Regions from separate parts of the Polaromonas sp. CG_23.6 genome, predicted to be linked through region 1. Evidence: riboswitches for the same ligand, from Rfam matches in the RefSeq annotation. Region 1 holds a riboswitch; the other holds the start of a gene.
The links. A riboswitch is a leader RNA that binds a small molecule or an ion and turns the genes downstream of it on or off. The one in region 1 is predicted to bind glycine.
Positions count from the first base shown of each region.

Region 1 (15,572 bases):
CGCCACACCAGCGTGGACAGCGTGATGGCGCAAGCCCGCAGCCGCCTGCCCCCATTAATCCAGCCCGAGCCGTTCGATCTGGAGGGGAACCGGGTGATTTGTTATCCCGGCGATGTTCGCCACTCGGTCCGCGATCTGGCCATGCCGGGACCAACGCGGCTGTATTACCAAGCCCTTAACAAGCGTTTTGAGCCTGATGGTGGTTTTGACCGGCTGTTCGATTGACGCCGCCGCGTTGCGGCGCAAGGGTATAAACAGGCGATGACTTTTGAATCTTCCGTTGAATTGCCGCTGCAAGCGCAAGCGCTCCTGAGAACCGCCACCTGTTCCGAAACCCCTTGTGAGACGGGCGCCATGGTCTGGCACCACTGGGGCAAGGCGACGCGCCATCCGGCCCTGGCACCGCTGGTGTTGCTGCACGGCGGCAGTGGCAGCTGGATGCACTGGCTGCGCAATATTGACGCACTCGTCGATTCGGGCCGCTGGGTGCTGGTGCCCGATCTGCCGGGTTTTGGCGATTCGTCTGCGCCCCTGCACGGAACCGACGCCGATGCGCTTCCCGGTCTTGTCGAGCAGGGGCTGCAAAGCCTGTTGGGCGATGCAGCCTGCGACCTGGTCGGATTTTCATTTGGCGGCATGGTCGCCGGTTTTCTGGCGGCGCAGTATTCGGCACGTGTGGCGCGTCTGGTGCTGGTCGGCGCGCCCGGCTTGGGCATTGCGCCCGACACGCCGTTTCATTTGCGGGCCTGGCGCCATTTCAAGGACGCCGGCCAGCGTGACGCCATTCACCGTGGCAACCTGGCTGCGTTGATGCTGCACCACCCGACGTCGATCAGCGATCTGGCGCTGCGCCTGCATGTAGCCAACGTCTTGCGCGACCGCATGCAGGGTCGCAACCTGTCGCGCACCGATGTATTGGCCTGCACGCTGCCGCTGCTAAAGTGCCCGCTGCATGCCATCTACGGCCGTGAAGACGCGTTGTTCAAGGGGCAACTGGCGGCGGTGGAGACGGCTATGCGGCAAGCACCCCGTTTCAAAGCCTTCACCCTCATCGAAGAAGCCGGCCACTGGGTGCAGTTCGAGCGGACAGAAGCATTTGACGCCGCGCTCCTTGCCGCATTGAATGCAGCCTTGTAAGCCAAACGCAGCTTACTTTTCAATCGCCAGTAACTCGACTTCAAACGTCAGTGTGGCGTTGGGTGGCACCGCGCCGCCGGCGCCGCGATCACCATAGGCCGTGGCCGGTGGGCAGGTTAACGTCGCCTTGCCGCCAACCTTGATCTTTTGCATGCCTTCGGTCCAGCATGGCACCACACGGTTCAACGGGAACGAGGCCGGCTGGCCGCGTTTGATGGAGCTGTCAAATTCCTTGCCGTCGGCCAGCGTGCCGCGGTAATGCACCTTGACGGTGTCCGATGCCTTGGGCTGCGCGCCTGTGCCGTCTACCGTGTGGACGATCTTTACACCCGATGGCAGGGTTTCAGGCGGCGCCACGGCGAAGGCGCTGGTCGCAAAAGCGGCGAGGGCGAGCAGGGAGAAGTTTGATTTCATGGTTTTCCTGTGAATGATGGAGGGATTGAAATGGGGTTTAGCGCTGCCGTCACTACAGGTCCTTACCCCAAACTTCTCTCAAAGAGAGAAGGAGGAGTTGAGGCGTTAAGGCGTTAAGGCGTTCAGGCAGTGTGCAGTGCGCGTCAAGCGTAATCTGCAATCGGAATGCAGCTGCAGGACAAATTGCGGTCGCCGTAGACGTTGTCCACACGGCCCACCGGTGGCCAGTATTTCACCGCTTTCAGGCTGGCCAGCGGAAAGGCACCGGTTTCGCGTGAATAGGGCCGGTCCCAGTCCGCGCCCAGCAGGCTGGCGGCGGTGTGCGGTGCATGTTTCAGCGGGTTGTTGTCTTGTGGCCAGTGACCGTTTTCGACTTGGCGGATTTCTTCGCGGATAGCAACCATGGCATTGATGAAGCGGTCCAGTTCGGCCAGGGACTCGCTTTCGGTGGGTTCAACCATCAGCGTGCCGGGCACCGGGAAGCTGAGCGTTGGCGCATGAAAGCCGTAGTCCATCAGCCGCTTGGACACATCTTCGGCGGTCACGCCGCTGGTTTCCTTCAGCGGACGCAGGTCCAGGATGCATTCGTGCGCAACATGTTTGTTCTCGCTGGCATACAGCGTCGGATAATGGTCTTGCAGGCGGGCGCTGATGTAGTTGGCGCTCAAAATTGCCACTTCGGTCGCGCGCTTCAAGCCTTCGGGCCCCATCATGCGGCAGTACATCCAGCTGATTGGCAGCACCGCTGCATTGCCCAGCGGGGCAGCTGAAATCGCACCCACGCCGTTCACGGGCATGCCAGCCGTTGCATGGCCGGGCAGGTAGGGCACCAGGTCCGCCACAACGCAGACCGGGCCGACGCCGGGGCCGCCTCCGCCATGCGGAATGCAGAAGGTCTTGTGCAAATTGAGGTGGCTGACGTCGCCGCCGAACTCACCCGGTGCGGCGGTGCCGACGAGCGCATTCATGTTGGCGCCATCGACATAGACCCGGCCGCCGTGCGAATGCACCAGCTGGCAAAGCTCCTTGACATGCGTCTCGAACACACCGTGGGTGCTGGGGTAGGTGATCATCACGCAAGCCAATTTCTCGCTGTGCTTTTCGCACTTGGCCTTCAGGTCGGCCATGTCGACATTGCCCTGTGCATCACAGGCCGTGACCACCACGGTCATGCCGGCCATCTGGGCGCTGGCCGGGTTGGTGCCGTGGGCTGACGAGGGAATCAGGCAGATATTGCGGTGGCCCTGGCCATTCGCCTCAAGATAAGCCTTGATGACCAGCAGGCCGGCGTATTCACCCTGCGAGCCGGCGTTTGGCTGCAGGCTGATGCCGGCATACCCCGTGGCCTCGCACAGCCAGTCACGCAACTGCTGGTCGAGTTCGGCATAGCCCAGCAACTGGTCATGCGGCGCAAATGGATGGATGTTGGCGAATTCCGGCCAGGTGATGGGAATCATCTCGCTGGTGGCGTTCAGCTTCATGGTGCAGCTGCCCAGCGGGATCATGCTGCGGTCCAGCGCCAGGTCCTTGTCGCTGAGCTTGCGGATGTAGCGCAGCATGCTGGTTTCGCTGTGGTGGGTGTTGAACACCGGATGCGTCAAAAATTCGCTGGTGCGGCGCAGCGCAGCTGGAATCAGGGATTCGATGCCTTGCTCGAAACTGCTCACCACCGGCACAGTCTGGCCGGGCTGGGCGAAGAAAGACCAGAGCAGTTCAATGTCGCTGCGGCTGGTGGTTTCGTCCAGCGACACACCCAAGTGATTTTTCAAGCGAAATCTAAGGTTTGCGCACGACTGGCTTGCACGCTTAGCTATTGAATTAGTAGCATCACCGGTTTTGACGGTGACCGAGTCAAAGGCGCCTTTGTTGGTGATGTCAAAACCCATCTGGCGCAATCCATTCACAAAAATGGCGGTGTAAGTGGCCACACGTTCGGCAATGCGCTTCAAGCCCTGAGGGCCGTGGTAGACGGCGTACATGCTGGCTATGACCGCTGGCAGCACCTGTGCCGTGCAGATATTGGACGTGGCCTTTTCACGGCGGATGTGCTGTTCGCGGGTTTGCAGCGCCAGCCGGTAGGTCGGATGACCATGGGTATCGATGCTGACACCGACCAGGCGGCCCGGCAACGAGCGTTTGAATTCATCCCGACACGCCAGATAAGCAGCATGCGGGCCACCGTTGCCCATTGGCATGCCAAAGCGCTGGGTGCTGCCCAGCACGATGTCTGCATCCCATTCGCCCGGTGGTGTGAGCAGCGTCAGCGCCAGCAAATCGGCTGCGACGCACAAGGCTGCGCCATCGGCATGCGCTTGTCCCGCCAGCGGCCGAAGGTCATGAATGGCGCCGCTGGTGGCCGGGTACTGGGCCAGTACGCCGAAGTAATTGCCCTCTGCCATCAACTGCGGCACAGTGCGTGAAAGGGTGCTGACCTTGACCTCGATGCCCAGCGGTCGGGCGCGTGTCTGGATCACTTCGATGGTTTGCGGATGGCAGTCGCCAGCCACGATGAACACATTGCTTTTGCTCTTCACGCTGCGCTTGGCCAGCGTCATGGCTTCGGCGGCGGCAGTGGCTTCGTCGAGCATCGACGCATTGGCCATCGGCATGCCGGTCAGGTCGCAGACCATGGTCTGGAAGTTGATCAGCGCTTCCATGCGGCCCTGCGAAATCTCGGCCTGGTAGGGCGTGTAGGCGGTGTACCAGGCGGGGTTTTCCAGCACGTTACGCAGGATCACGCCCGGCGTGTAGGTGCCGTAATAACCCTGGCCGATGAAGCTCTTGAATACCTTGTTCTTGGCGGCCATGGCCTTGAGCTGCTTGAGCGCGGCCGCTTCAGACACCGGCGGCGGAATCGCCATGGCGCTGCTTCGGGCAATCGAGCGCGGCACGATGCCGTCAATCAGCGCCCGGAGCGAATCAGAGCCGACAACGCCGAGCATGTGGACTTCATCCGTTTCATCAATGCCGATGTGCCGGGCAATGAATTCGGCAGGGTTTTCAAGCGCGCCCAGCGGCGTGGCGGATGGCATCAGCATGTCAGGATTCCGTATCAGTCTTGATGAAAAATTCAGGCGGCAGAAAAGGCGGTGTAGCTGGTTTCATCCATCAGCGCGTCGAGCTGCGACGGGTCGGAGAGCTTGACCTTGAAGAACCAGCCGGCGCCCAGCGGGTCGGAATTGGCCAGTGACGGGTCATCACGCAGTGCTTCGTTCACTTCAACGACTTCGCCGCTGACCGGCATGTAGACATCCGCTGCCGCCTTGACTGACTCGACCACGCCAGCGGTGTCTTTTTGGGCAAATGTCGTGCCGACTTCCGGCAGCTCGACAAACACCACATCGCCTAGTGCGTCTTGCGCATGCACGGTGATGCCGACAGTGGCCATGTCGTCTTCAATCTTGAGCCATTCGTGGTCTTCGGTGTACTTGACGGTCATGCGGTTTCTCCGGGAGTTTGTATGAAAAAGGGAAGTGAACGAAAGAGATAGATGAATCAGCCACGGTGGTAGCGTGTGGGAACAAAGGGCGTGGTCGACACGTGCATGGGCACGGGTTTGCCGCGCACCATGGCAAACAACTCGGTGCCAACCACCGCATAGTCAGGATGCACATAGGCCAGCGCAATCGGCTGGTTCAGCGTGGGGCTGAGCAGGCCGCTGGTGACTTGGCCGATTGCCTGGCCGTCCATGTTTTCCAGCATGGCGGGTTCGCGGACCGGAACGCGCGTACTGGCCATCAAGGCAACTCGTTTACGGCTCAAACTGGCCGGTTCGGCCAGCTGCGCCAGGATTTTGTCTGCGCCCGGAAAGCCTCCGGCACGAGCGCCGCCGGTACGGCGAACTTTTTGAATCGCCCAGTTCAGGCTGGCTTCGACCGGCGTGGTCGTGGTGTCGATGTCGCTGCCATACAGGCACAGGCCGGCCTCTAAACGAAGTGAATTGCGCGCGCCCAGGCCAACAGGCTTGACTTCTGGCTGGGCCAGCAGGGTTCGAGCCAGGGTGTCGGCCTGCGCGGCGGGCACTGAAATCTCGAAACCGTCTTCCCCGGTGTAGCCGCTGCGGGTGATGAAGCAGTCGCAGCCCGCCACGGTGAACTCACCGCCGGTCATGAACACCAGCTTTTCAACGCCCGGCGACAGGCGTTGCAGAGCGTTCACGGCCAGCGGGCCTTGCAACGCCAGCAAGGCCATCTCGGGCATGGGGATGACTTCGCAGCGGCTGCCAATTTTTTCCTGGATATGGGCGATGTCGCCGGTCTTGCACGCGCCATTGACGATGACGAAGATATCGCCGCCATTCGCGTAGTCGCGGTTGAAGAACATCAGGTCGTCGATGATGCCGCCTTCTTCATTGAGCAGCAGGCCGTAGCGCTGTTTGCCCGCAGGCAGGTCGATCACATCGACCGGCATCAGGCTTTCCAGTGCGGCGGCGGCATCCGGGCCAACGAGCCGCAACTGCCCCATGTGCGACACGTCAAACAGACCGGCGCTGCTGCGGGTTTGCAGGTGTTCGGCCATCAGGCCGGCCGGGTATTGCACCGGCATGGAATAACCGGCAAACGGCACCATGCGGGCGCCAAGTTCCCTATGCAGGTCATGCAGCGGTGTGCTGAGCAAAGGGGCAGGGGCGGCAGACGGGTCGTGGGACATGGCGTTCTCCAAAGGGGCAAACATGATTCCGTGGCCAAACGCCACGGGCTGCCCCTTCTGTCCACTTTACCTGAGAGATTCGCCTGGCGATGCAGGGTTGCTCCTTCGGTGGACCGCCTTCAAAGCGGTCTCTCTCCAGTTGGGAACGCCCCTTGGCAGTTGATGCGCCTAGGGGCGGTTGCCAGTCCTTTTGCCTGAGCGTTCAGTCCACCATTGGGGGTGGCGCATGCGCCTTCGGCGGTTTTCTCTGGGAAAACTCTCTCCTGACGCTGCCAAGTGTAGCCGAGCAAAGCCGCTCTCTTGCGCGCTCCTTCAGGCTTTTCGGGGCTTTCCCAGGCTTCTATTTCGCGTACAACAGGTCACGCAAACCCAGCGACAACTGCGGCACGTAGGTGATCACCAGCAGGCACGCCAGAATCACCAGCACGAAAGGAATCAGGTGACGGATGATGCGGTCCAGGGAGACCTTTGCCACCGTGCAGGCGGCAAACAGGTTCACGCCAAAGGGCGGGGTGATCATGCCCAGCGCCAGATTGACCACCATGACCATGCCGAAATGCACCGGGTCGATGCCGAAGTGCATGGCCACAGGTGCCAAAATCGGCGCCAGCACAATGATTGCGGCGCTGGTTTCAATGAACATGCCAATGAAAAACAGCGCAACATTCACCCCGAGCAGAAACAGCGCGGGTGACTGCAGCACAGCCTCGAGCCAGTGGCCAATCGCGTCAGGCACACCAGCACGTGTGATCAGAAAGGCAAACAGCCCGGCGTTGGCAATGATGAACATGATCACGGCGCTGGACAACACCGACTTGCGCAGCACCACGATCAAACTGGCCAGGCTGATTTCCCGGTAAATCACCACGCCCACCACCAGTGCATAAAACACCGCGACGGCTGCTGCTTCGGTTGGCGTGAAAATGCCACCGTAAATACCGCCCAGGATGATGACCGGCATCAGCAACGCCCAGCCAGCCTGCCAGCTTGCCTTGAAAAAACCGAGTCGCCCGTCGCCGTCGTTCTTGCCCCAGCCTTTGAAGCGGCAATACACGTAGACAAAAATCATCAGCGACAAGCTGATGAAGATGCCCGGCCCTATGCCAGCGACGAAAAGTTCGCCAATCGAGACCTCGGCGCTCACGCCATACAGGATCAGCGGAATCGACGGTGGAATGATGACACCCAACTCGGCACTGGTCGCCTGCAGGGCTGCGGCATAGGTTGTCGGATAGCCATGCTTCACCAGTGCCGGAATCAAAATGGCGCCAACGGCAAAGGTGGTTGCCACCGACGAGCCTGAAACCGCTGCAAAAATCATGCAGGTGAGCACGCAGGTCATCGGCAGGCCGCCCTGTACGCCGCCCACGATGCTTTTTGCAAACTCCACCAGCCGGCGCGAAATGCCGCCGGTTTCCATCAGATTGCCTGCCAGGATGAAGAAGGGAATGGCAGCCAACGGAAATTTGTTGATTGCAGAAAACATTTCCTTGACCGAAATCAGCATGTTGGCATTGGTCGCCTGAATGCCCAGAACCGACGCAAGTCCGATGGAAACGGCAACGGAAATGGTCAATGCAAAGCACAGCACCATGGTCGTCAGCATGACGGCGGTCATTGGGCTGTTTCCAGTTCTTGGCGTTGTGGATCGATCAGGTTGCCAATGATTCCCATCACGCAAAAGAGCCCGCCAACCGGCATGGCCACATATCCCCAGAACATTGAAATGGATTCAAGCCCGGCCATCGACTGAACGCGACCGCGCAGCGAATAGTCCCAGCCCCACCAGATGATGACACCGATCAGGGCCAGCGCCGCAAGGCAGACCGCCCAGTCGAGCACACGCTTGATCCGGGGTGGGCTCCAGCGATAAAGCACATCGACACTGACCATCGCCCCTTGGCGAAAAGCCGCCGGGATACCCATGAAAACCATCCAGATCAGACTCAGCCTGATCAGGATTTCGCTCCATTCTGCGGGTTGCTCCAATACAAAACGGGTCACGATCTGGAACATTCCCAGCGACGAGGCAATGACCAGCATCAGGCATGCCACCAGCATGGAAAATCCGGTCGTCCAGCGTTCGACGGTTAAAAAGGCGTGTTTCATGAAATGACACCGATATTTAAAGAAAACGCCCGTTAGCGCAATAGCTACGGGCATATCAAGCTACCGAAAACGTAGCAAAAAAGATATTGGCTTATTTGTAGTTTCGAATTTTGTCGAGCGCAACCTTGCCGAATTGCTTTTCGAACTCGGCGTTCACCGGTGCCAGTGCGGCCACGAACTTGGCCTTGTCAATCGTGTCAATCACGGTCACTCCCTTGGCGCGCAGGTCGGCTACGCCCTTGGCATCGTCTTCGTCCACCCGGGCGCGATTGGCCTTGGTTCCTTCTTTGGCGGCATCAAGAAAGGCTTGCTTGTCGGCTGCGCTGAGTTCGTCGAACTGCGCCTTGTTCATCACGAAGATGCAAGGCGAATAAACGTGGCCCGTCAAGGTCAAGTGCTTTTGCACCTGATCAAACTTGGCTGAAATGATGACCGACAGAGGATTTTCCTGTCCATCTACGGTGCCCTGCTGAAGTGCAGTGAACACTTCGGGAAAGGCCATAGGTGTGGGAATGATGCCAAAGCCCTTGTAGGCAGCAATATGCACCGGGTTTTCCATGGTGCGCATTTTCAAACCTTTGAGATCTTCAGGTGTCTTGACGTCGCGCTTGCTGTTGGTCATGTGGCGAAAGCCGTTTTCGGCCCAGGCGAGTGCCTTGAAGCCTTTGGCATCGAATTTGGTCAGCAAGTCCTGGCCAATTGGTCCGTCGAGCACGGCACGTGCATGGGCCTTGTCCCGGAAGAGAAACGGTACATCCAGGATTTTGGTTTCAGGAACAAAGTTGGGAATGGGGCCCGACGACGAGAATGCCAATGCCTGCGTCCCCAGCTGTACCGCTTCAATCGACTCCCGCTCGCCGCCCAAAGCACCGTTGTAGAAGGTCTGAACCTTATATCTTCCTGCCGTGCGCTTTTCAACCTCCTTGGCAAAAGTGTCTATCGCCACACCTTGGTGTGAGTTCTGAGCTGTTGAGATGCTGATCCGCATGGTGGTCTGTGCAGTGGCCGAAGCCATGAATCCCAGGCCCAGGCTCAGGCAAATGAGAAGTTTCGAAAGCTTCATGCTGTCTCCGGAAAGTAATTGCGATAAAAATTATGGATTAGGGCAAAGCGCCGTAAACATTTTGATTATTGCTGCTGACAGCGGTCGAACGTGCGCGGGTTTTCGCTTAAAAATCAGATAATTTCAGGGCTTGGCAGGTCGTTCATGCTCTGAATAGGGATGTTTTTACGGGTTGCTTGGATCCATCTGCAGATTTTGGATGACAAGCAACGCGGACAATGACGGAGAAGCTTCCTGAATTTTTCACAGCATGCTTGATGACTTGTAAATTGTTGTATATCCTGCGTGAACGCTTGATATAAAGTAGCTTTAGGCTTCGCATTCCATCGATGCAATCGGTAGCGCAAACGACAAAACGTATTCAGGGAGAATAAAAAAATGCAAAGTCATACGGTGCCCGTGTCTGGTAATTCCAGCCACTATCTCAGGCTGATTGAAAGTGCAACTGCTATCCGGCGTCATATCGACTTGCTTCATTGGTTGCAGGGCGATGTGCAACAGTGCATGCCGCACGAAATCCTGCTGGCAGGATGGGGAAACTTTCAGGAAGGGTCCATCCGACACGACATTGTGTCCAAGTTGCCAGGTGTGCGGTCTTACGCCGTGGGTACGGATGGCCTTCCTTTCCTAATGGGAAAATTTCACGAAAGTTGGGTTTTTGGAGGCCGCCAACCAAGCTCACTTGACTTTCGCAATTTCGAATATCTGTTGGGTAATGCCAGTTTGCCTGGATCTTTCAGCAGTGCGTTACGCAGCATGCGATCAGGAATGATTCACGGTATGCGCGATGAGCGTGGGCAGTGTGAGTGCCTATATGTACTTTTAAGCAGCCAGAAAATTTCACCAGAGCCAACCAGCACCGCCATGAAGGTGCTGATGCCCGTAATTGACAGCGCATTGCGTCAGATCTCTCAACTTCCACAACAGCAAAAACCGTTTTCGAAATCACTACGTGCGGGACAAGACGAAGTCTTTGGTTTGAGTGATCGCGAAATCCAGATCATGGATTGGGTTGCCATGGGAAAAACAAATTCCGAAATAGGTACTATATTGAATATTAGTGGATTTACTGTAAAAAATCATATGCAAAGAATTTTCCAGAAATTGAATGTATTTAACCGTGCGCAAGCTGTTTCAAAAATAAACGGGGTGACATTCAATGGTTGAAATTACCAGGGAAAAGTCGGCAGCTGTATGGAAAAACAATCTGGATTCACGATCAAGTCTGGGGCGAAGCTATTTTTTTAGAATAGTCGAAAGTATTCTTGATCCAATTATTTTAATTTCATCACTCTGGATTTTGGCATTTAATTTCGAAGGTGCAATCAATCCGCCGTATCTAATTCTTTCAGTAGTTGTTTTTTCTCTGACATTCCCAGGCGCTGCACGGTTACGGCTTTCTGTAGAGCGTTTAATTTTTAATATACTACTTAACTGGTTATGGATAGCCGGAATCTTGATTCTCGTCGGATTTGCAACCGATTATATCTATAGATTCCCGACATTTTTAATAATTAATTGGTTGTGGATTGTTCCAATCGCCCAGATTGTTGGAAACCTGACCTTGGGAGCAGCAAGCACAAAATTATTGAAAATGCAAGGACCTGCACAACGGGTCGTTATTGTGGGCATGAATAACCAAGGTGTATCGCTGGCTGAAAACATTGGGGATGCAGCGTATTCAGGAATGGAGCTGCGGGGATTTTTCGATGATCGCAGCGAAGTGCGACGTCACCAACAGGACAAATACAAGCTTTTGGGAAAGATAGATGATCTTGCCGGTTATGTAAAGAAGCACAGAATTCAAAACATATATCTATCCTTGCCAATGATTGCCCGTCCCCGTGTTCTGCAAATCCTTGACGATCTCAAGGACACCACTGCGTCTATCTACTTTGTACCAGACATGTTTATAACTGACTTGATTCAAGGAAGAAGCGGATCTGTCTGTGGTGTGAATGTGATTTCAGTGTGTGACACACCCTTTAGAGGTTTTAATGGGATATTGAAACGTACAAGCGACATTTTGCTTTCTCTGATAATTCTTCTCCTTGTTTCGCCCATCATGGTTTTTATTGCCATCATGGTCAAAATGGGATCGTCAGGACCCGCTATATTCAAGCAGCGTCGCTATGGGCTTGATGGCGAACAGATACTGGTTTACAAATTTCGGTCGATGGCGGTGGTTGAGGATGGTGGAATCATTCAACAAGCGAAAAAAAATGATCAAAGGATTACTAAATTCGGGGCGCTTCTTAGAAAAACGTCGTTGGACGAACTGCCTCAATTTTTTAACGTGTTGCAAGGTCGAATGAGTATTGTGGGTCCGCGACCACACGCAGTAGCACATAACGAAATGTACAGAACTTTGATAAAGGGATATATGGTGCGGCATAAAGTCAAGCCAGGAATCACTGGTTGGGCTCAGGTAAATGGTTACCGTGGAGAAACCGATACATTGGATAAAATGCAGGCACGGATCGATTACGATCTCGATTATTTAAGAAATTGGTCCTTGCTGCTTGACCTGTTCATTGTAGTGAAGACTGTTCGTTTGGTATTTAAAGATAGCGCAGCGTATTAAAATTTATCAATGGGGCAAAAGAACTATTGCAAAACAGCTAAAATATATTATATAATTGAAAATATTACAATAATGTAATATTTAGATCGCATTTGGCTTTTTGAAGTTGCTTAATTTTTGAAAAAGGATTTCCACAATGTTGCTTCGTAAATTGCTAGTGATGAATTTGGCCTTGGCTGGGGTGATTTCTTTAAACGTGCATGCAGATGAACTTGATACGCTTCAGTTCAGAGTGGGTCAAACGTGGCAATATGACAGCAATATATTCCGGTTGTCGGATGCAGTGTCAGGTCCTCGTTCAGACCACTTTGGTGTTACCACCTTAGGTGCGAAGATTGACAAGAGTTACGGACTGCAGCGTTTCGAGTTGGATGTTAATGCGAATCGGTATACATATAAAAATTTTTCGACACTTGACTTCACCGCTGTTAACTACGCGGCAGCATGGCGCTGGAGTCTTACGCCATCGTTCTACGGAAATTTCACAACAGATCGTCAGGAATATACTGATAACACAGCGAATTTCCTAAATCAGAATCAAAATCAAGATCAACTTAACCGACGCACGGATAGATTGACTTTATTGGACGCTGAATATGCTGTAGATGGTCCATGGCGCATTGTCGGGGGTGTATTCGAGAGAAGCAGTTCAAACAGTCAGCCTCTCACATTTGAAGGTGATTCAAAAATACGAGGAGTCGAAGCTGGCGCACGATATGTTTTTGCATCGGATAGCTCATTGGCATACCGGCTCAAGCAAGGAAGCGGTGAATACCCAAATCGGATTCTTTCTTCTGTGTTTGCAAGTGATTTCAAAGATCGCGAGCATGAATTCAAGCTCCTATGGCCTATCACTGGAAAAACTACGATTCAATCACGTCTATCATATTTTGATCGAAAACATGAAGGGCTTGAAGTAAGAGACTTTTCTGGATTTATCGGACAACTTGAGGCCACTTGGAAGCCAACTGGAAAAACCAGTATTAATGGCGGAATTGCAAGAGACTTGGGTGATTATCAAACAAATAACATAAGTTATTATCAGGGCAATCGATTTTTTATAGCACCAACCTGGAAGCCTACAGAAAAAACTTCTCTTAAGTTTCGCTATGACCATGGTGTCAGAAATTATAGAGGTCCGTTAACTGGATTTGTATCAACTGATCGACGCGATACGACTAATCTGAGTGTCTTGGGCTTTGAATGGAATGTAATTCGTTCTTTAAAGTTGACAACATCAGTATTTTCTGATCGACGAAAATCTAACGAATCTGGTGCTGATTATAAAAGCCACGGTATAAACTTTAGTGTTCTCGCCAGTTTTTAAATTGTATTGTGATACGAATATACATTCTCCCATAATAAAATTTTGATAATTCTTGCCTGATCTTATTAGGCAAGAATAAATTTTATGGGAATTTCAACTTTCTTGTGTTGCTTGCTGTTGCATTTTATAACGTTAATTTTTTTAATTAGCGTGCACCATATCGATGATGAAAGCCTATATAACTCTATTGAGTACACCAAGTTATTTACCAGGTGTGATCGTTTTACATGATTCTTTGAGGAAAACCCAAAGTCACTATCCATTTTGGGTTGCTGTTTCATGGAATATTTCTCAAGATATTATTGACAAGTTGGAGGGCAGGGGAATGGATGTTTTGAGACTTCCCATGCCTATTGAAATTCCTGCAACTTTCAAGGAAGAATCGGGTCACTGGGGAAATACATTTGACAAGATTCATCTTTTTGGACTGACAAAATTTTCAAAACTTGTTTATCTTGACAGCGACATGATTGTTCTCAAAAACATAGATGTGTTATTTGAAAAACCCCATCTTTCTGCTGTTGCAGCAGGTCAGTTAGAACACCCCGATTGGACGCGGCTAAATTCGGGATTGATGGTTATAGAGCCTGAAGAAAATCTTGCACAAAAAATTGGCAATTTATCCAGTCGTGCTGTAATAGAAGTTCAAGCGTTGGGTGGTAATAAAATAGGCGACCAAGACGTGATAAATGCTTATTACGCTGATTGGCCTGATCGTAAAGACCTTCATCTTGACGAGGGGTACAATATTTTTTTTACAGACCTTGATGTATATATTGGCCAGCATGGTTATCGTACTTCAGATAATTTTAAAGCTGGCTTGAAAGATATTAATGTTATTCATTTTGTTGGAGCTCAAAAACCTTGGATGAAATGGGCAAACCTCAAACATTTAGTCAAAATTTATAAAAGCAAAAAACCTTATCAATTGGAACGAAAATATTTTTTGATTTATCTTGAAAATTTTAAAAGATTAACTACATTTAAAAATTCAAAGTAATTTTTATACTAATGTAGTATTTAGTTTAATTGGTATAAATCCCGGGTTTAATAATGCAAATATTTGGCTTTTAATAGTAGCGTTAAATAAACTACTATTTAATATATTATTAAGATCAAATTTTTTATAAGTAGTACTAAAAAATTTCTTTTTCGCATCTAAATAGCTAAAGCATTAGGAAGAAAGGGCTATTGCAGATTTTTTATGTGTCGTTTTAAGATGTAACCTTACTTTTATGGTTCATCCAAAGGCGCAACGATGAATATCTTCATTCGCTCTCTTGCTTCGGTTTTTTTCTTACTATTTGCCCTGACTGCATTTTCACAGTCTAGCCAGCCTTCTGTTTCTGGAGGATCCGCGGGAAGCGGAGACCCCCAAACGCAGCAAGATTACAAACTTGGAGCGGGCGATTCGATCGGCGTTCAGGTTTATCAAAGTCCTGATTTGTCAGTGGATGCGCGCGTTTCCGAAACTGGCGTCATTAGTTATCCTTTGGTTGGTACCCTTCAACTTGGCGGGTTAACCATATCCGAAGCAGAGAAAAAAATTGCTGATGCCTTGCGAACTGGCGGTTTTGTTAAAGTTCCTCAGGTAAACATAGTACTTCGCCAGATTCGAGGTAGTCAGGTAGCCGTTTTAGGTCAAGTAAGTAAACCTGGTCGATTTCCTTTGGAAACACTCAATACCCGGGTAAGCGATATGCTTGCAGCGGCGGGGGGTATAACTGTTCTAGGCGATGACGTGTTAATTATTACAGGTCAGCGCAACAACAAGCCTTTTCGTAAAGTTATTGATATACCGGCATTGTTTTTGAACGACAAGTCAGACAATGATGTTGTCTTGTCTGGTGGTGATACCCTATATGTTAATAAAGCACCGGTTTTTTATATCTATGGTGAAGCACAACGTCCTGGTCCATATCGTATTGAGCGTGGCATGACGATGATGCAAGCGCTGGCTTCGGGCGGTGGACCCACAGTGCGTGGTAGCCAAAACCGCTTGCGATTGCATAGACGAGATCTGAATGGCAATGTTGTTGAAACTACGCCAAATTTAACTGATGCAATTCAAGCAGAAGATGTTATTTACGTGCGTGAAAGCCTGTTTTAAGTTGCTATGAATCTATACCAATTTTTTCGGATACTTCGGGCGCGATACAGTGTTGTTCTTTCAATACTGGTCTTGGCATTGGCTTTAGCATTGGCAGTTAGTTTGTTAATTCCTAATAAATACGCTGCCCAGACTTCATTATTGGTTGATGCAAGAACTCCAGATCCAGTTTCTGGCG
Region 1 is NZ_JARXUY010000001.1:2,884,830-2,900,401, reverse strand. Features, by position in the region: gene H4V98_RS13700 (NUDIX hydrolase) at 1-225, shown strand, start outside; gene H4V98_RS13695 (alpha/beta fold hydrolase) at 262-1,137, shown strand; gene H4V98_RS13690 (FKBP-type peptidyl-prolyl cis-trans isomerase) at 1,150-1,551, opposite strand; gene gcvP (aminomethyl-transferring glycine dehydrogenase) at 1,695-4,589, opposite strand; gene gcvH (glycine cleavage system protein GcvH) at 4,622-4,990, opposite strand; gene gcvT (glycine cleavage system aminomethyltransferase GcvT) at 5,047-6,201, opposite strand; glycine riboswitch at 6,249-6,350, opposite strand; glycine riboswitch at 6,374-6,477, opposite strand; gene H4V98_RS13670 (TRAP transporter large permease) at 6,542-7,819, opposite strand; gene H4V98_RS13665 (TRAP transporter small permease) at 7,816-8,310, opposite strand; gene H4V98_RS13660 (TRAP transporter substrate-binding protein) at 8,402-9,373, opposite strand; gene epsA (XrtB/PEP-CTERM-associated transcriptional regulator EpsA) at 9,752-10,540, shown strand; gene H4V98_RS13650 (undecaprenyl-phosphate glucose phosphotransferase) at 10,533-11,957, shown strand; gene epsL (XrtB/PEP-CTERM-associated polysaccharide biosynthesis outer membrane protein EpsL) at 12,094-13,284, shown strand; gene H4V98_RS13640 (glycosyltransferase) at 13,472-14,284, shown strand; gene epsE (polysaccharide export protein EpsE) at 14,543-15,394, shown strand; gene epsF (chain length determinant protein EpsF) at 15,401-15,572, shown strand, end outside.

Region 2 (15,572 bases), 720 kb from region 1:
CATCAAGGATGGTCCGGAAAAAGACGGCTGGAGCATCGTGACGCGCGACCATTCGCTGTCGGCGCAATGGGAACACATGGTGCTGGTCACCGAGACCGGTTACGAAGTGCTGACGCTGTCGGCCGGCAGCCCGCCAATTCCGGATTTCGTGCCGCAGCTGTCGCGCGAAACAACCGCCGCCTGATCCCGGCCTCCCTGACGGGACTGCCTTCTTCGATTCTTTCAAGGTCAGGCCCCGCCATCATGACTGAACTGGCTCCCTTTCGTGAACAATACAGTGTTGGCAAGGCGGTTGTTCTGGCCGCGCTGGCGGGCAGCGGTGCCTCGACCCGGGGCATCCATGGACTGCTGCAAAAGCTGAGCCAGCTGACCGACACCACCCTGCGGCGCCTGTGGCAACAAGCCGAATTTCCGCGGGATGCCTGCCTGATCGCGGTCGGCGGTTTTGGCCGGGGCGAATTGTTTCCGCATTCCGATGTCGATGTACTTCTGCTGCTGCCCGACGACGCGATCGATGTTGAAAATAACCCGGCGCTCAAGGCGAAGGTCGAAGACTTTATCAGCAGCTGCTGGGACTGCGGGCTGCAGATTGGCTCCAGTGTTCGCACGGCGGCCCACTGCGTCGAGGAAGCGGCCAAGGACGTCACCGTGCAGACCTCGCTGCTTGAAATGCGTCTGGTGACTGGCGGGGCCGATTGCTACCAGCGCCTGCAGGCGCAGCTTGACGCAATTCTTGACCCCAAGGCGTTTTTTATCGCCAAGACGCTGGAAATGCGCCAGCGCCACAACAAGTTTGACAACACACCCTACGCGCTGGAGCCCAATTGCAAGGAATCGCCCGGCGGGCTGCGCGACCTGCAGGTGGTGCTGTGGGTGGCCCGCGCTGCAGGCCTGGGGAAATCCTGGGACGAGCTGGCCAGAAACGGGCTGATCTCAAGCTTTGAAGTCCGGCAGATCAAGGCCAACGAGGCCTTGCTGAGCCTGATACGGGCGCGTCTGCACATCATTGCCCGTCGGCGCGAAGACCGCCTGGTGTTTGACCTGCAGACAACAGTGGCCGAATCTTTCGGCTATCACACACAGCCTGGCAACCGAAGCGAACGCCTGCCTGCACTGGATGCGGCTCAGGTGGCCCTGCCGCTGGACAGGGCCGTGTCACCCCGGGGCGGACGGGCGGCCAGACGCCCGCCGGCGCGCCCCAGCGAAGCGCTGATGCGCCGCTATTACTGGACGGCCAAGGCGGTCACCCAGCTGAACCAGATATTGCTGCTCAATATCGAGGAGCATCTCAGCCCCTGCAACTATCCGCTGCGCCCGCTCAATGCGCGCTTTCTGGACAAGGCCGGCATGCTCGAAGTGGCCAGTGACGACCTTTACCTGCGGGAGCCTCACGCCATCCTGGAAACCTTCCTGCTGTTCGAAACCCATGTCGGCATCCGGGGCTTGTCGGCACGCACCTTGCGCGCGCTCTACAACGCCCGCGGCATGATGAATGCGAAATTTCGCACCGACCCGGTGAACCGGGCGACTTTCCTGCGCATCCTGCAGCAGGGCCAAGGCATCACCCACGCCATGCGGCTGATGAACCAGACCTCGGTGCTGGGCCGTTATCTGTGGGTGTTTCGGGGCATCGTCGGGCAGATGCAGCACGACCTGTTCCACGTCTACACCGTCGACCAGCACATCCTGATGGTGCTGCGCAACATGCGGCGTTTTTTCATGGCCGAGCATTCGCATGAATACCCGATGTGCTCGCAACTGGCCGCAGGCTGGGACAAGCCGTGGATTCTGTACATCGCCGCGCTGTTCCACGACATTGCCAAGGGGCGCGGCGGCGACCACTCCGAGCTGGGCCGCAAGGATGTGCGCACTTTCTGCCGTCAGCACGGCATTGCCGCCGAGGACACCCGGCTGATCGAGTTCCTGGTGGGCGAACACCTGAGCATGAGCCGCACGGCCCAGAAGGAGGACCTGAGCAACCCGGAGGTCATCGCCACATTTGCCAAGCGGGTCGGAAACGAACGCTACCTGACCGCCCTCTACCTGCTCACGGTGGCCGATATTCGCGGTACCAGTCCGAAAGTATGGAATGCCTGGAAGGGCAAGCTGCTGGAAGACCTGTATCGCTACACACTGCGCGTGCTGGGCGGACGCGCGCCCGATGCCGCCGCCGAGATCGAGGCCCGCAAGCGCGGCGCACTGACGCTTTTGGCACTGCACGCCGAGCCCTTCCAGGCCTACAAGGCGCTCTGGGACACGCTGGACGTGAGCTATTTCATGCGCCACGAAGCCGCCGACATTGCCTGGCATGCCCGGCACCTGTCGCGCCACATCGGCAAGGCCGTGGTGACAGTGCGCGTGCGCCAGTCGGCAACCGGCGAAGGCATGCAGGTGCTGGTCTACACGCCCGATGCGCCAGACCTGTTCGTGCGCATCTGCGGCTTCTTTGACAAATCCGACTTCAGCATCCTGGACGCCAAGGTGCACACCACCAACAACGGCTTTGCCCTGGACACATTCCAGGTCACCAGCGAGCTGCTGGAAGAGCACTACCGCGAACTGGCCACCATGGTGGAGGTGAACCTGGGCCGCATTCTGGAAGAAAAAGGCCCGCTGCCGCCACCCAGCAAAGGCCGGGTGTCGCGCCGCGTCAAAAGCTTTCCGGTGACCCCACGCGTCGATTTGCGGCCGGATGAAAAAGCCCAGCGGTGGTTACTCAGCGTGTCGGCCAGCGACCGGGTCGGCTTGCTTTACCTGATTGCACGCGTGCTGGCCAATCACCACATCAACGTCAAGCTGGCCAAGGTGACAACGCTGGGCGAACGGGTCGAAGACACTTTTTTGATCGACGGACCTGAACTGCAGCACAACAAAGCGCAGATTGCGATTGAAACCGAGTTGCTCAAGGCCTTGAGCGAATAAGATTCAGCACGCATCTTTGTCGTATCTTGACAAAGATGCCGCAAAATCTGAAAAAGTTTGTTGATCTAGCCGGATAGCTGATAAATTACCATCATTGCCGCTCTCATTGAGAACGGCATGCATCAATCGGCGCTTAGCCTGCTTGATGCCGGAAGAGTCTGTGGTACGGCTAACGCAGTACCCGGCGCCGAAGGAGCAACCACCCCGGAAACTCTCAGGCCAAAGGACCGGCATCACTATTGATCTCTGAAGAGTTGCCGCAGGCTACGTCATGCGGTGCACCGAAGGAGCAAACCAGCCCTGCCACAAGCGAAGGCCGGTGAATCTCTCAGGTCCAGAACAGAGGGGGTGTCCGCAGCACATTTGCGCGCGGGCTCAACCCCTTGACGTTGCTGGAGACTTTCATGAAAAAAATCGCAGTCATTGGTGGTGGCATCACCGGCGTGACCACAGCCTACGCACTGGCCAAGCGCGGCTTTTCTGTCACTTTGTTCGAAAAGCACCGTTATGCCGCCATGGAAACCTCGTTTGCCAATGGCGGCCAGCTTTCCGCGTCCAACGCAGAGGTGTGGAACCACTGGTCAACGCTGCTCAAGGGCCTGAAGTGGATGCTCAAGAGCGATGCCCCGCTGCTGGTCAGTCCCAAACCCAGCTGGCACAAAATATCGTGGTTTGCCGAGTTCATTGCAAACATTCCCAACTATCGAAGCAACACCATAGAAACCACGCGCCTGGCCATCGCGGCGCGCAAGCATCTGCTGGGCTGGGCCGAACAGGAGGGCATAGACTTTGACCTGAAAAAAGAAGGCATTCTTCACATTTACCGCGACAAGGCCAGCTTTGACCACGCAGGCAAGGTTTCCAAGTTGCTGGCCGAAGGCGGTCTGCCACGCCGCGCCGTCACCCCTGAAGAGATGCGCGTCCTCGAGCCGACGCTGGCCGGCAAGTATTACGGCGGCTATTTCACCGAAAGCGACTCGACCGGCGATATCCACCGCTTCACCAAGGGCCTGGCCGAAGCCGCCGTACGACTGGGTGTGACATGCCTCTATGACCAAGACGTAAAAAGCGTGACGGCAGACGCAACCCAGGCCTGCGTGACGGTGGGTCATGGCGCCCAGGAAACCCGCGCGGTCTTTGACGGCGTGGTGGTCTGTGCCGGCACCGCCAGCCGCGCGCTGGCTGCCTCGCTGGGCGACCGCGTGAACATCTACCCGGTCAAGGGCTATTCCATCACCGTCAACCTGCAAGACGCGCAAAGTCAGGCGGCAGCCCCCGTGGTCAGTTTGCTGGACGATGAAACCAAGCTGGTCACCAGCCGCCTGGGCCTTGACCGTTTCCGGGTGGCCGGCACAGCCGAGTTCAACGGATACAACCGTGACATTCGTGCCGACCGCATCAAGCCCCTGGTGGACTGGGTGCAGCGCTGCTTTCCCGGCATCAACACCCAGAGCGTCATACCTTGGGCGGGTTTGCGGCCCATGATGCCCAACATGCTGCCACGCGTTGGCCGTGGGCGCTCGCCCTGCGTTTTTTACAATACCGGACACGGTCACCTCGGCTGGACGCTGTCAGCCATCACCGCCGAGATGGTGGGTGATGTGGTGAGCGAAGCCTTCAAACCAACGAGCTTGCTGCAAGGCAACCCTGTCGCGGCCTGAAAACTCAAGGCCCATGCGCCAGCTGACATTTGGCGCTGACGGCTTGCCTGGGTGCGGCAGCGATTCACTGGCATTGCCAGCCGCCCTCAAAACCACGAGACCTTGCCGTGACAGGCAAGGTTGTTCATCAATAACCGCCATGGGCGGGTGCTTTCGTTCGCCTCAATAACTACTATATGGAGACAAAATCTTGGAAACCCTGACATCGATCGTCACAGCGATCAACAACTTCGTCTGGGGACCGCCCATGCTGGTGCTGGTTCTTGGCACTGGCCTTTTTCTTCAACTCCGGCTCAAGCTGATGCCGATTTTGCGCATCGTCACCGGGTTTCGCATGGTCTGGAAAGGCCGCAAGCCCGAGTCGGGCGCCAAAGGCGAAATCACCCCTTACGCCGCCTTGATGACCGCGCTGGCCGCGACTGTAGGAACAGGCAACATTGCGGGCGTTGCCACAGCCATTGCCATTGGCGGGCCGGGCGCGCTATTCTGGATGTGGATGACGGCGCTGGTCGGCATGGCCACCAAGTACGCCGAGGTGTTGCTGTCGGTGCACTTTCGTGAAACCAATGCCCATGGTGAACACATGGGCGGGCCCATGTTTGCCATCAAGAACGGCTTGGGTCAACGCTGGGCCTGGCTGGGTGCTGCCTTTGCCCTGTTTGGCGGTCTGGCCGGTTTTGGCATTGGCAACATGGTGCAGTCCAACAGCATTGCTGCCGTACTAACCGCCAGCTTTGGCATCTCGCCCTGGGTGTCGGGCGTGGTGTTGATGGTACTGACGGGCTTTGTGCTGCTGGGAGGGGTCAAGCGCATTGGCGCGGTGGCTGAAAAACTGGTACCGGCCATGTGCATCGGCTACGTCGTTGCCTCGCTGATTGTGCTGGGCATGTACGCCGACCAGATTCCGGCAGCCTTTGCATTGATCTTCAAGTACGCCTTCACGCCCTTGTCGGCTACTGGCGGCTTTGCGGGCGCCACCATCATGCTGGCCATGCGCTATGGCGTGGCGCGCGGCATTTTCTCCAATGAAGCCGGATTGGGAACGGCCGGCATCGCGCAGGCCGCTGGCCAGACCAAAAGCGCCGCCGAATCCGGCCTCGTCGGCATGATGGGCACCTTTATCGACACCATTGTTGTCTGCACGATGACCGGCCTGGTGCTCATCATCACCGGGGCCTGGAACAGCGGACTGACCGGGGCCGAGTTGACATCGAGTGCTTTTGCCACGGCCTTTCCGGGTTTTGGCCAATACCTGCTGGCCATTGCGTTGGCAGTGTTTGCCTTCACCACCATTCTGGGCTGGGCCTATTACGGTGAAAAATGCTGGGCTTACTTGTTCGGCAGCAAGGTCGAAGTGCCTTACCGCGTGTTGTGGACGCTGTTTGTGATGGTAGGCGCGGTCACGCACCTGGACTTTGTCTGGCTGCTGGCCGACACCCTGAACGCTTTCATGGCTTTTCCCAACCTGGTGTCACTGGTGCTGCTCTCGCCGGTGGTGAGCAAGGTCACCAACGACTACTTTGCAGACAAAACCAACGCGGGAACATTGCGCTAAAAAGATCTCGGGGCCCATAAGGACAACCGGCACAGGACGCGGCTGGATTAGTCGTCGTCGGACGCGTCCTGGCCGGGAAACAGCACCTCCGTGTAGCCAAACTGGCTCAGGTCCCGAATGCGCATAGGGTACAGCTTGCCGATCAGGTGGTCGCATTCATGCTGCACCACGCGCGCATGAAAGCCGTCCACTGTGCGGTCAATGGGGTCTCCATACTGGTCGAAGCCGGTATAGCGGATATGCGAGAAACGGGGCACCATGCCGCGCAGGCCAGGCACCGACAGACAGCCTTCCCAGTCGCTCTCTTCCTCCACGCCCAGCGGCATGATGACCGGATTGACCAGCACGGTACGCGGCACGACCGGCGCATCGGGGTAGCGCGGGTTCAGCTGGTCGCTGCCAAAAATCACCACCTGCAGGTTTTCACCGATCTGTGGCGCGGCCAGGCCAGCACCATTCACCGACTGCATGGTGTAGAACATGTCAGAGATCAGCAGATGCAGCGCATCAGTGTCGAAGGCTGCCACGGGTTGGGCAATGCGCAAAAGCCGCGCATCGCCCATTTTGAGAATTTCACGAATGGTCATGCAAGCAAGCATAGCGGCTGGCGGCACATTGCGCCCATGCGCTCAAAACAATGTCACGAATGACGGGCACGCTTTTAGCCATGTCCTACTGCCTGCGGCTTATGCTCAATGACACAGCTGGCATGCTGTTACGTTTATGGATAAGCAGGAGCAAACCAAGAAACCACAATTTCATCAAGTGCCCGGCCGCAGGAGCACTTTGGTCCAGCCATCCTTGCGCTCATCGAAATTCTTGTAGGCTTCAGGCGCTTGGTCCAGCGGCAACTCATGCGAAACGATAAACGATGGCTTGGCCTTGCCAGCCTCGATCAAGTCGCGCAACGGACGGTTATAGGCCTTGACATTGGCCTGTCCCGTGCCTATCTTTTGGCCTTTCATCCAGAACTGGCCAAAGTCAAATGCCAGTTGCCCCTGCTTTGCCAGATCGTCCTTGGCGCCCGGGTCTTGAGCAATAAAGACGCCAACCACGCCGATGCCACCGGTCGCCCGCACTGTTTTCACAAGGTTGTTCATGGTCAGGTTAGGTACTTCGTTGCGATGCTTGTCGCAACACTGGTAGCCCACGCACTCGCACCCACGGTCAGCACCCTGGCCTTTCGTCAGCGCCAGAATCTGGTCGACGCATGAACCGTCGGAGTCGTCGATGGGAATAGCGCCGGCTTTCTCTGCCAAAGCCAGGCGGTCCTTATGCGTATCGACCACCATGATCTTGCCGGCACCCTTGATCGCCGCAGAATACGCGGCCATCAGGCCGACCGGTCCCGCGCCGTAGATGACCACTGACTCGCCCGGTCGAACACCAGCCAGCTCGGTGGCGTGGTAACCGGTCGGAAAGATGTCGGACAGCATCACATAGTCATTTTCCTTCTCCTGCGCGTCGGGCGGCAACTTCAGGCAGTTGAAGTCGGCATAGGGAACACGCAGGTATTCAGCCTGACCACCGCTGTACGGGCCCATGCCGGCAAATCCATATGCCGCGCCTGCCGTTCCCGGGTTGGCGGTGAGGCAAAAACCGGTTAAGCCACGCTCGCAATTCTTGCAAAAGCCGCAGCCAATGTTGAACGGCAGGCAGACCCGGTCGCCGATTTTGATCCGATCGACCGCGTTGCCCACTTCAACCACTTCGCCAAGATTTTCGTGCCCCAGGATACGGCCAGTCTCCATATCGGTACGGCCTTCATACATGTGCAGGTCAGAACCGCAAATGTTGGTCACGGTGATCCTGACCAGCACATCGGTGGGTCGTTCGATTTTGGCATCGGGCACCTCCTTGACGCGGACGTCGCGCGGACCTTGATAGACGAGTGCTTTCATGGTGGGTTTCCTTTGAAGTTGCCGATTGAAATTGTGTTTGCAGCAACACCGAGAGGTGAAGCACAAGTTGACAACCTTAGTGGCCGTGCCTTCAGCCGCTTGTAAGCGAGCACCAGAGGATCTCGTAAGTCCCCAACCGGCAAAGTACTTCGCGCACGCCGCTTCTCCATTGAAAATTTTTAATGAAAACAACCGCCAACGTAATAAAGATGGATGCAAGCAGCTGCATTTTTAATAGCAGCAAAGCGAAGCGCCGAATTACGCATGCGGTTAATCCAACCGACAAGAAAATTTGAAGCCAGCTTCAATCTGGCAGCCCATGCAGCAGCGCCATCAAGTCCTCCTGATCAATCACTGCGACGCCCAGCGCCTCGGCCTTGATCAGCTTGCTGCCCGCTTCAAGACCAGCCACAACGTAATCGGTCTTCTTGCTGACGGAGCCGGCCACCTTGCCGCCGGCCAGCTCGATCATGTCCTTGGCCTCGTCACGGCTCAGGTCCGGCAAGGTTCCGGTGATCACAAAGGTCTTGCCCGACAGCGGCTTGACTGCCAGCGCCACGGGTTCGCTTTCTTCCCAGGTCACGCCACAGGCACGCAGTTGCTCGACCACTTCACGGTTGTGCGGCTGGTCAAAGAAGGTGTGGATGCTTTTGGCCACGATGGGACCGACATCGTCCACTTCCAGCAACTGCGCTTCAGTCGCATCCATGATGCGGTCCAGCTGGCAAAAATGGCGGGCCAGCGCCTTGGCTGTTGCCTCTCCGACATGCCGGATGCCCAGGCCGAAGACAAAACGCGGCAGGGTGGTGTGCTTGGACTTTTCCAGTGCCGCCACCAGGTTGTTGGCCGACTTCTCTGCCATGCGTTCCAGGCTGGCCAGTGACGCAAAACCCAGCTTGTACAAGTCAGGCAGCGTGCGGATGACGCCCGCATCAACCAGTTGCTCGACCAGCTTGTCGCCCAGGCCTTCAACCTCGACAGCCCGCTTGTGGGCGAAATGCAGGATGGCTTCCTTGCGCTGGGCGGCGCAGAACAGGCCACCGGTGCAGCGGTAATCGGCCTCACCCTCTTCCCGGACGGCCTCTGAGCCGCAGACCGGGCACTGGCGCGGCATGGTGAACTGCGTCGCGTCCGGTACGCGCTTGTCAAGCAGCACGCTGACCACCTCGGGAATCACGTCGCCGGCACGCCGAACGATGACCGTGTCGCCCAGCCGCACATCCTTGCGCCGCGCCTCGTCCTCGTTGTGCAGCGTGGCGTTGGTGACGGTCACGCCACCGACAAACACCGGCGCTAATTTTGCAACCGGCGTCAGCTTGCCGGTGCGCCCGACCTGGATGTCGATCGCCAGCACGGTGGTCAGCTGCTCTTGCGCCGGGTATTTGTGCGCCACCGCCCAGCGCGGCTCACGGCTGACAAAACCCATCCGGCGTTGCAGCGCCAGGCTGTTGACCTTGTAGACCACGCCGTCAATGTCATACGGCAAGCGATCCCGCTCTTTGCGAACAGTGTCGTGAAACGCTATTAATTCAGTAGCGCCTTGCGCAAGCCGGGTCTGCGCTGCGACCGGAAAACCCCATGATTTCAGGGTTTGCAGCAGCGCGTAATGGGTTTCGAATGCCGGGCCATCTTGTTCGGGCGGCGTGACTTCCCCCACACCATAGGCGAAAAAGCTCAGTCGCCGCTCCGCCGCAATCGCCGGGTCGAGCTGGCGCACGCCGCCCGCCGCGGCATTGCGCGGGTTGGCAAATGTTTTTTCGCCCTTCGCGCCTTTGGCGATTTTTTCACGCTGACGCTCGTTCAGTGCCTCAAATTCACCCCGGCGCATATAGACTTCGCCGCGCACTTCCATCACGGGCGGTGCGCCGGAGGGCAGCCTAAGGGGAATCTGCCGAATGGTGCGGATGTTTTGCGTCACGTCCTCGCCCATCTCGCCGTCGCCTCGCGTGGCGGCCTGCACCAGCACACCGTGTTCATAGCGCAGGCTCATGGCCAGGCCGTCGAACTTGAGTTCGGCCACGTACTCGACCGGTGGGTCGGATTCCGTCAACCCCAGTTCCTTGCGCACCCGGTTGTCAAAATTCCGGGCACCGCTGGCCTCGGTGTCGGTTTCGGTGCGGATGCTGAGCATGGCAATCCGGTGGCGCACCGTGGCGAACTGGCCAAGGGCTTTGCCACCGACCCGCTGCGTGGGCGAATCCGGACTTTGCAAATCAGGATGCGCCGCTTCCAGCGCCTGCAGTTCCCGGAACAACCGGTCGTATTCACTGTCCGGAATACTGGGTTCGTCAAGCACATAGTAACGGTGCGCGTGAAGGTCGAGTTCGGCGCGCAGGCCGGCGATGCGTTCGGACGCTGACACGGCTTCGAGTGCCGCAGGCACGGGTATTGGCTGGGCAAACAGGTCAGGAGTGGCCATGGGAATATCGGGAAGCTTCAAAAAATCGGCCGCCTGAGGCAGCCGGAAAATGGATGCAGAAATCAGGATTTCACGAAAACAACCGCCGGCCCAGCACCGAGCCGGCCGACAGTTCGCGCGCATCCATGCGGTCGTACAACGCCTCCAGGTCGGCATGGATCGCTTCCATTGCCTCGGGCCTGACCAAAATCGTGTTGTCATCGATGATCACGCCGTCCATGCTGCCCGCCAGCGCAATCGCCACTTCGCACATGCGGGCAAAAGGCCGTTCCGAACGCAGCACCTGCGGCACATCCAGCGAAAGCGTCACTTCATACAAGGCCGTCTGTTCGGGGTCCTCGGCCTGTGCGGCCTGCGAGTCAAAGCTCAGGCCCAGGATCGGGCCAGGGCCGGTCTGGCTGGCCGGCAAAAGCATGCGGCCAGGCGTGGAGGCGGGCATGAATCCCTGGCCGGCCGCGCATTGCTGCACATAGCCCGGGCTCCAGGCGGTTTTCACGGCGCGCAGCTTGAAGCTCAACTGCGCATCGTGCGCGCCGGCAAACTGGTCAAGTTCCCGGGCACGGGCCACCTCGCTCTGCATTTCGGCAAACTCGACTTCCCCACCAATCGCATCGACAAAAGCCTGCGTCTTCATGACAAATTCGGAGTATTCGATGGCGTTCAGCGCGCCGGTGCGGTTGGCCAGCTGGACGCCGCATTGAAAAGCGCTGTAGCGATGGCCAGCAGCAGGAATTTCCCATTCGCGGCTGTCCTCACGCAGGCCCTCAATGGCAAAAGGCTTGCTGCCCACACGGCGCGTGGTTGGCATGGCAGCCAGCGCGGCTTCGCCAGAAACCGGGGATTCCAGCGTGACCGATGCGATGGCGTCGATCAAAATGTCGAGCACCGGTTTTCTCTCGGGCGTGGTGAGCTGCGTCAGCGCCGCCAGGACGGCATCGGTGTCAAAGCTGGGTTCCTGCCGTTCCGGCAATCCATCGACATCGTCCATCTGGAAATAATTCTCCTGGCCAGGCGCTGGCGCGGGTTCGATGTCGGATACTGGCTTGGCCGTGGCCTGCTTGGGCAGGTTCTTGCGGGCAGACCAGGCGCCATGGGCAACGATGCCCACCAGGACCAGGCTGCCACCGACCGCCAGACTTATTTGTAATGTGCTCATGATGTTTGATGGGTTCAGGCTATTTCGGCAAGTCCCAGGGCGGCCTGCATGTCGACGGCGACGATGCGGGAAACGCCCTGCTCCTGCATGGTCACGCCAATCAATTGCTCGGCCATTTCCATGGCGATCTTGTTGTGGCTGATGAATAAAAACTGGGTTTGCTTGCTCATGCTGGACACGAGTTTGGCATACCGTTCGGTGTTGGCATCGTCGAGCGGCGCATCGACCTCGTCGAGCAGGCAAAACGGCGCCGGGTTGAGCTGGAAAATCGCGAACACCAGCGCAATCGCGGTCAGCGCCTTTTCACCGCCCGAGAGCAGGTGGATGGTCTGGTTTTTCTTGCCCGGCGGCTGCGCCATGACCTGCACGCCGGCGTCCAGGATTTCCTCGCCGGTCATCACCAGCCGGGCATTGCCGCCGCCGAACAGCTCGGGGAACATGCGGCCAAAGTGGCCATTGACGGCGTCAAACGTGCTGGAGAGCAAATCGCGCGTTTCCATGTCGATCTTGCGAATCGCGTCTTCCAGCGTCGCCATGGCCTCGTTCAGGTCGGCCGACTGCGCATCGAGGAACTGCTTGCGTTCCCGGGCAATGCCCAGTTCGTCGAGCGCGGCCAGGTTCACCGCGCCCAGCGCGTGGATGTCGCGCTGGATGCGGTCGATTTCGCCCTGCAGCCCGCTGATGCGCACATTGCCGGACTCGATGGACGCCTGGACCGCCTGAAGATCGGCCTGCGCGTCAAGCAGCAGCTGGGCATATTGCTCGAAACCCAGCCGCGCGGCTTGCTCTTTGAGCTGGAATTCGGTGATGCGCTGGCGCAGCGGATCGAGTTCGCGCTCCAGAGCGGCGCGGCGCTCGTCGCTGCTGCGCAGCCGGTGCGTCAGGTCGTCGTACTGGCTGCGCTGGGCCAGCAACTCGGCGTCGCGCGCGACCTTGGCATTCAGCGCATCCTGAAGCCCGCCCTGCGCTGCGGCATCGCTCAGCCGCGCCAGTTCATCCTGGGCACGGCCTTCTTCGGCGGCAATCGACGACGCCTGGGCGGCGGCAATGGCGATGGAGCGCGCCAGTTCCTCGCGCCGCGATGCCAGGGTGCGCAGCGCAAACTGCGCTTCCTGCAGCTGGCGCTCCAGCGTGCGCTGCTGCTCGCGCGATTCGGCCCGCCGGCGCTCGGCAGCAATCACCCGGTCTTCCAGCTGGGCGTGGCGCTCCTGGCTGTCGGCCAGTTGCATGTCGAGTTCTTCAAACCGGCCTTCGGCAGTGATCTTGCGCTCCTGCAACTCCTCAAGCTGGGGTTCGATTTCGGCCATGTCGGCCTGGAGCTGCTGGCTGCGCGCGCGCGCCTGCTCGGCCAGTTGCGTCAAGCGCAGCACCTCGACCTGCAGCGCATGGCTCTGGTTCTGGCCCTCGCCCGCTTCGCGCCGGGCCGTTGCCAGGCGCTGGCTGGCGTCCAGATAGCTGGCTTCGGCACGCGCCAGCGCCGCCCGGGCTTCCTCGCTGATCAGCAATTGCGCACGCAGGCTTTTTTCCAGGTTGTCGATCTCCTGCGCACGCGCCAGCAAGCCGGCCTGCTCTGAATCGGGCGCATAAAAACTCACGCTGTGCCTTGTGATGGCATGGCCGCCCATGACGTAGATCGTCTCGCCCGGCTCCAGCCGTTCGCGCGCGGCCAGGGCGTCGTCCAGCGTCGGCGCGGTGAAGCAGCCGTCCAGCCAGTCGTCCAGCAGCGCCGACAGCCCGGCATCGTTCAGCCGAAGCAGGTCGGCCAATGGCTTGAGAAGCCCTGCCGGCCGGGCGCGGCCTGGCACGCCGGCCTGCGGCGGCGTGTAGAACGACAGCTTGGCGGGCGGCCCCTGCGCCTGGCCGCGCGCGTCGGTGCCGGCAAAACCGCGCACGATGTCGAGCCGGCTGACTTCCAGCGCGCCCAGGCGCTCGCGCAGCGCCGCTTCCAGCGCGTTTTCCCAGCCCTGCTCGATGTAAAGGCGGCTCCACAGGCCCTGCAGATTTTCAAGCCCGTGCCGGGCCAGCCAAGGCCTGAGCTTGCCGTCGGTCCTGACTTTTTCCTGCAGCGCCTTGAGCGCCTCCAGCTTCGCCGACAGCTCGGCGCGCCTGGCCGATTCGGCATTGGCCGCCTGTTGAAGCGAACGCCGCGCGTCGTCCAGTTGCGGCACGGCTTCGGTCAGCGCCTGCAAACGGGCCTGCGCCACGGACTGCGCTTCGCGCGCATCATCGAGTTGCAAATTCAGGCTGGCCAGCCGTGCCTCGTCGGGCGCATCAAGCGCCTTGCGGTCCGCCGACAGTCGCTCATGGCGCAGGCCGAGCGTGCGCAGTTGCTCTTCGACATGGCGCTGTTCGGCGGCCAGCACCTGGAGTTGCTGCTGCACCTGCGTCACACCGGCGCGCTGCGCATTCGCCGTGGCCTGGGCCTGGCGCAGTGCTTCCTCAAGTGCCGGCAGCTGGTCCTGCTGTTCTTCCAGCTGGGCGGCCAGCAGTTCGGCTTGTTCCTCGGCGTCAAAGGCCTGCCCGGCCAGGCTTTCCGACTCGACCGACGCGTCTTCGCCGCGCGTGGCCCACTGGGCGGATTGCTCTTTCAACTGGACCAGGCGCTGCTCGACGCGCAGCCGGCCATCGACCACGAAACGGATTTCCGCCTCCAGCCGGCTGACCTCGGCGCTGGCCTCATACAGCCGGCCCTGCACCTGGTTCACCTGGTCGCCGGCCGCATAGTGCGCCTGGCGGATGGTTTCCAGGTCGGCTTCAACATGGCGCAAATCAGCCACGCGGCTTTCCAGGTCATTGACCGATTTTTCGGCTTCCAGCCGGACTTTGGCCTGGTCGGCTTCGCTCTCGGCGCGCTTCAAAAACCACAGCTGGTGCTGCTTCAGCGTGCCAGCGGCCTGCAGCGTGTTGTAGCGCAGGGCGACTTCGGCCTGTTTTTCAAGCCGCTCCAGATTGGCATTGAGTTCACGCAGGATGTCGTCGACACGGATGAGATTTTCGCGCGTGTCGCTCAAGCGGTTGGCGGTTTCGCGGCGGCGCTCCTTGTACTTGGACACGCCGGCGGCTTCTTCGAGGAACAGGCGCAGCTCCTCGGGCTTGGATTCGATGATGCGGCTGATCGTGCCCTGGCCGATGATGGCGTAGGCGCGCGGTCCCAGCCCGGTGCCGAGGAACACGTCCTGCACATCGCGGCGGCGCACCGGCTGGTTGTTGAGGTAGTAGCTCGACGTGCCGTCCCGCGTCAACACGCGCTTGACGGCGATTTCCTCGTACTGGCCCCACTGGCCGCCGGCCCGGTGGTCGGCGTTGTCAAACACCAGCTCGACGCTGGCGCGGCTGGCCGACTTGCGGGTGGTGGTGCCGCTGAAGATCACGTCCTGCATCGACTCGCCGCGCAGCTCCGACGCTTTGGATTCGCCCAGCACCCAGCGCACGGCGTCCATGATGTTGGACTTGCCGCAACCGTTGGGCCCGACCACGCCAACGAGCTGGCCCGGCAGCTGGAAATGGGTTGGGTCGGCAAAGGACTTGAAACCAGCTAACTTGATCGAATTGAGACGCACGGCTGACCTGTGTTGTTGAGCCTGAGGCTAATGCGTTGATACTTTTGACGCTTGTGAATCCGCAGCGCTACGGTCAGGCGGCACACGGTCAGTAATGTTACCCGAGCGCAGGATTATTTTTAGAGCCGTGAGGCCCAAAACAGCCTCAGGTCGTGGCCTCTGTACATGCGGCAAGACCCTGCATTGAAAGACACACCATTTATAAAGTCAAATATGCCATTGGCGCTTGCAGCTGTTACGCTTACTGCTATTTAATTCATAGTAATTCATATAAAATCAGGCGCTGAAATTGTCCACTATTGTCCCGTTTCCTGGCGTCCTGCTGGCTGACACCAAGATACATATCCAGCAGAAAACCGACGGCGGGAGGGCGGAGCAGATACCGCAGCAGACCTATG
Region 2 is NZ_JARXUY010000001.1:2,169,392-2,184,963, reverse strand. Features, by position in the region: gene map (type I methionyl aminopeptidase) at 1-184, shown strand, start outside; gene H4V98_RS10300 ([protein-PII] uridylyltransferase) at 244-2,922, shown strand; glycine riboswitch at 3,062-3,162, shown strand; gene H4V98_RS10295 (D-amino acid dehydrogenase) at 3,327-4,583, shown strand; gene H4V98_RS10290 (sodium:alanine symporter family protein) at 4,774-6,138, shown strand; gene def (peptide deformylase) at 6,186-6,725, opposite strand; gene H4V98_RS10280 (glutathione-independent formaldehyde dehydrogenase) at 6,900-8,039, opposite strand; gene ligA (NAD-dependent DNA ligase LigA) at 8,344-10,458, opposite strand; gene H4V98_RS10270 (cell division protein ZipA C-terminal FtsZ-binding domain-containing protein) at 10,529-11,614, opposite strand; gene smc (chromosome segregation protein SMC) at 11,629-15,174, opposite strand.
Region 2: it holds a riboswitch for glycine, as region 1 does, so the genes downstream of both, H4V98_RS10295 (D-amino acid dehydrogenase) here and gcvT (glycine cleavage system aminomethyltransferase GcvT) in region 1, are expected to answer to the same signal.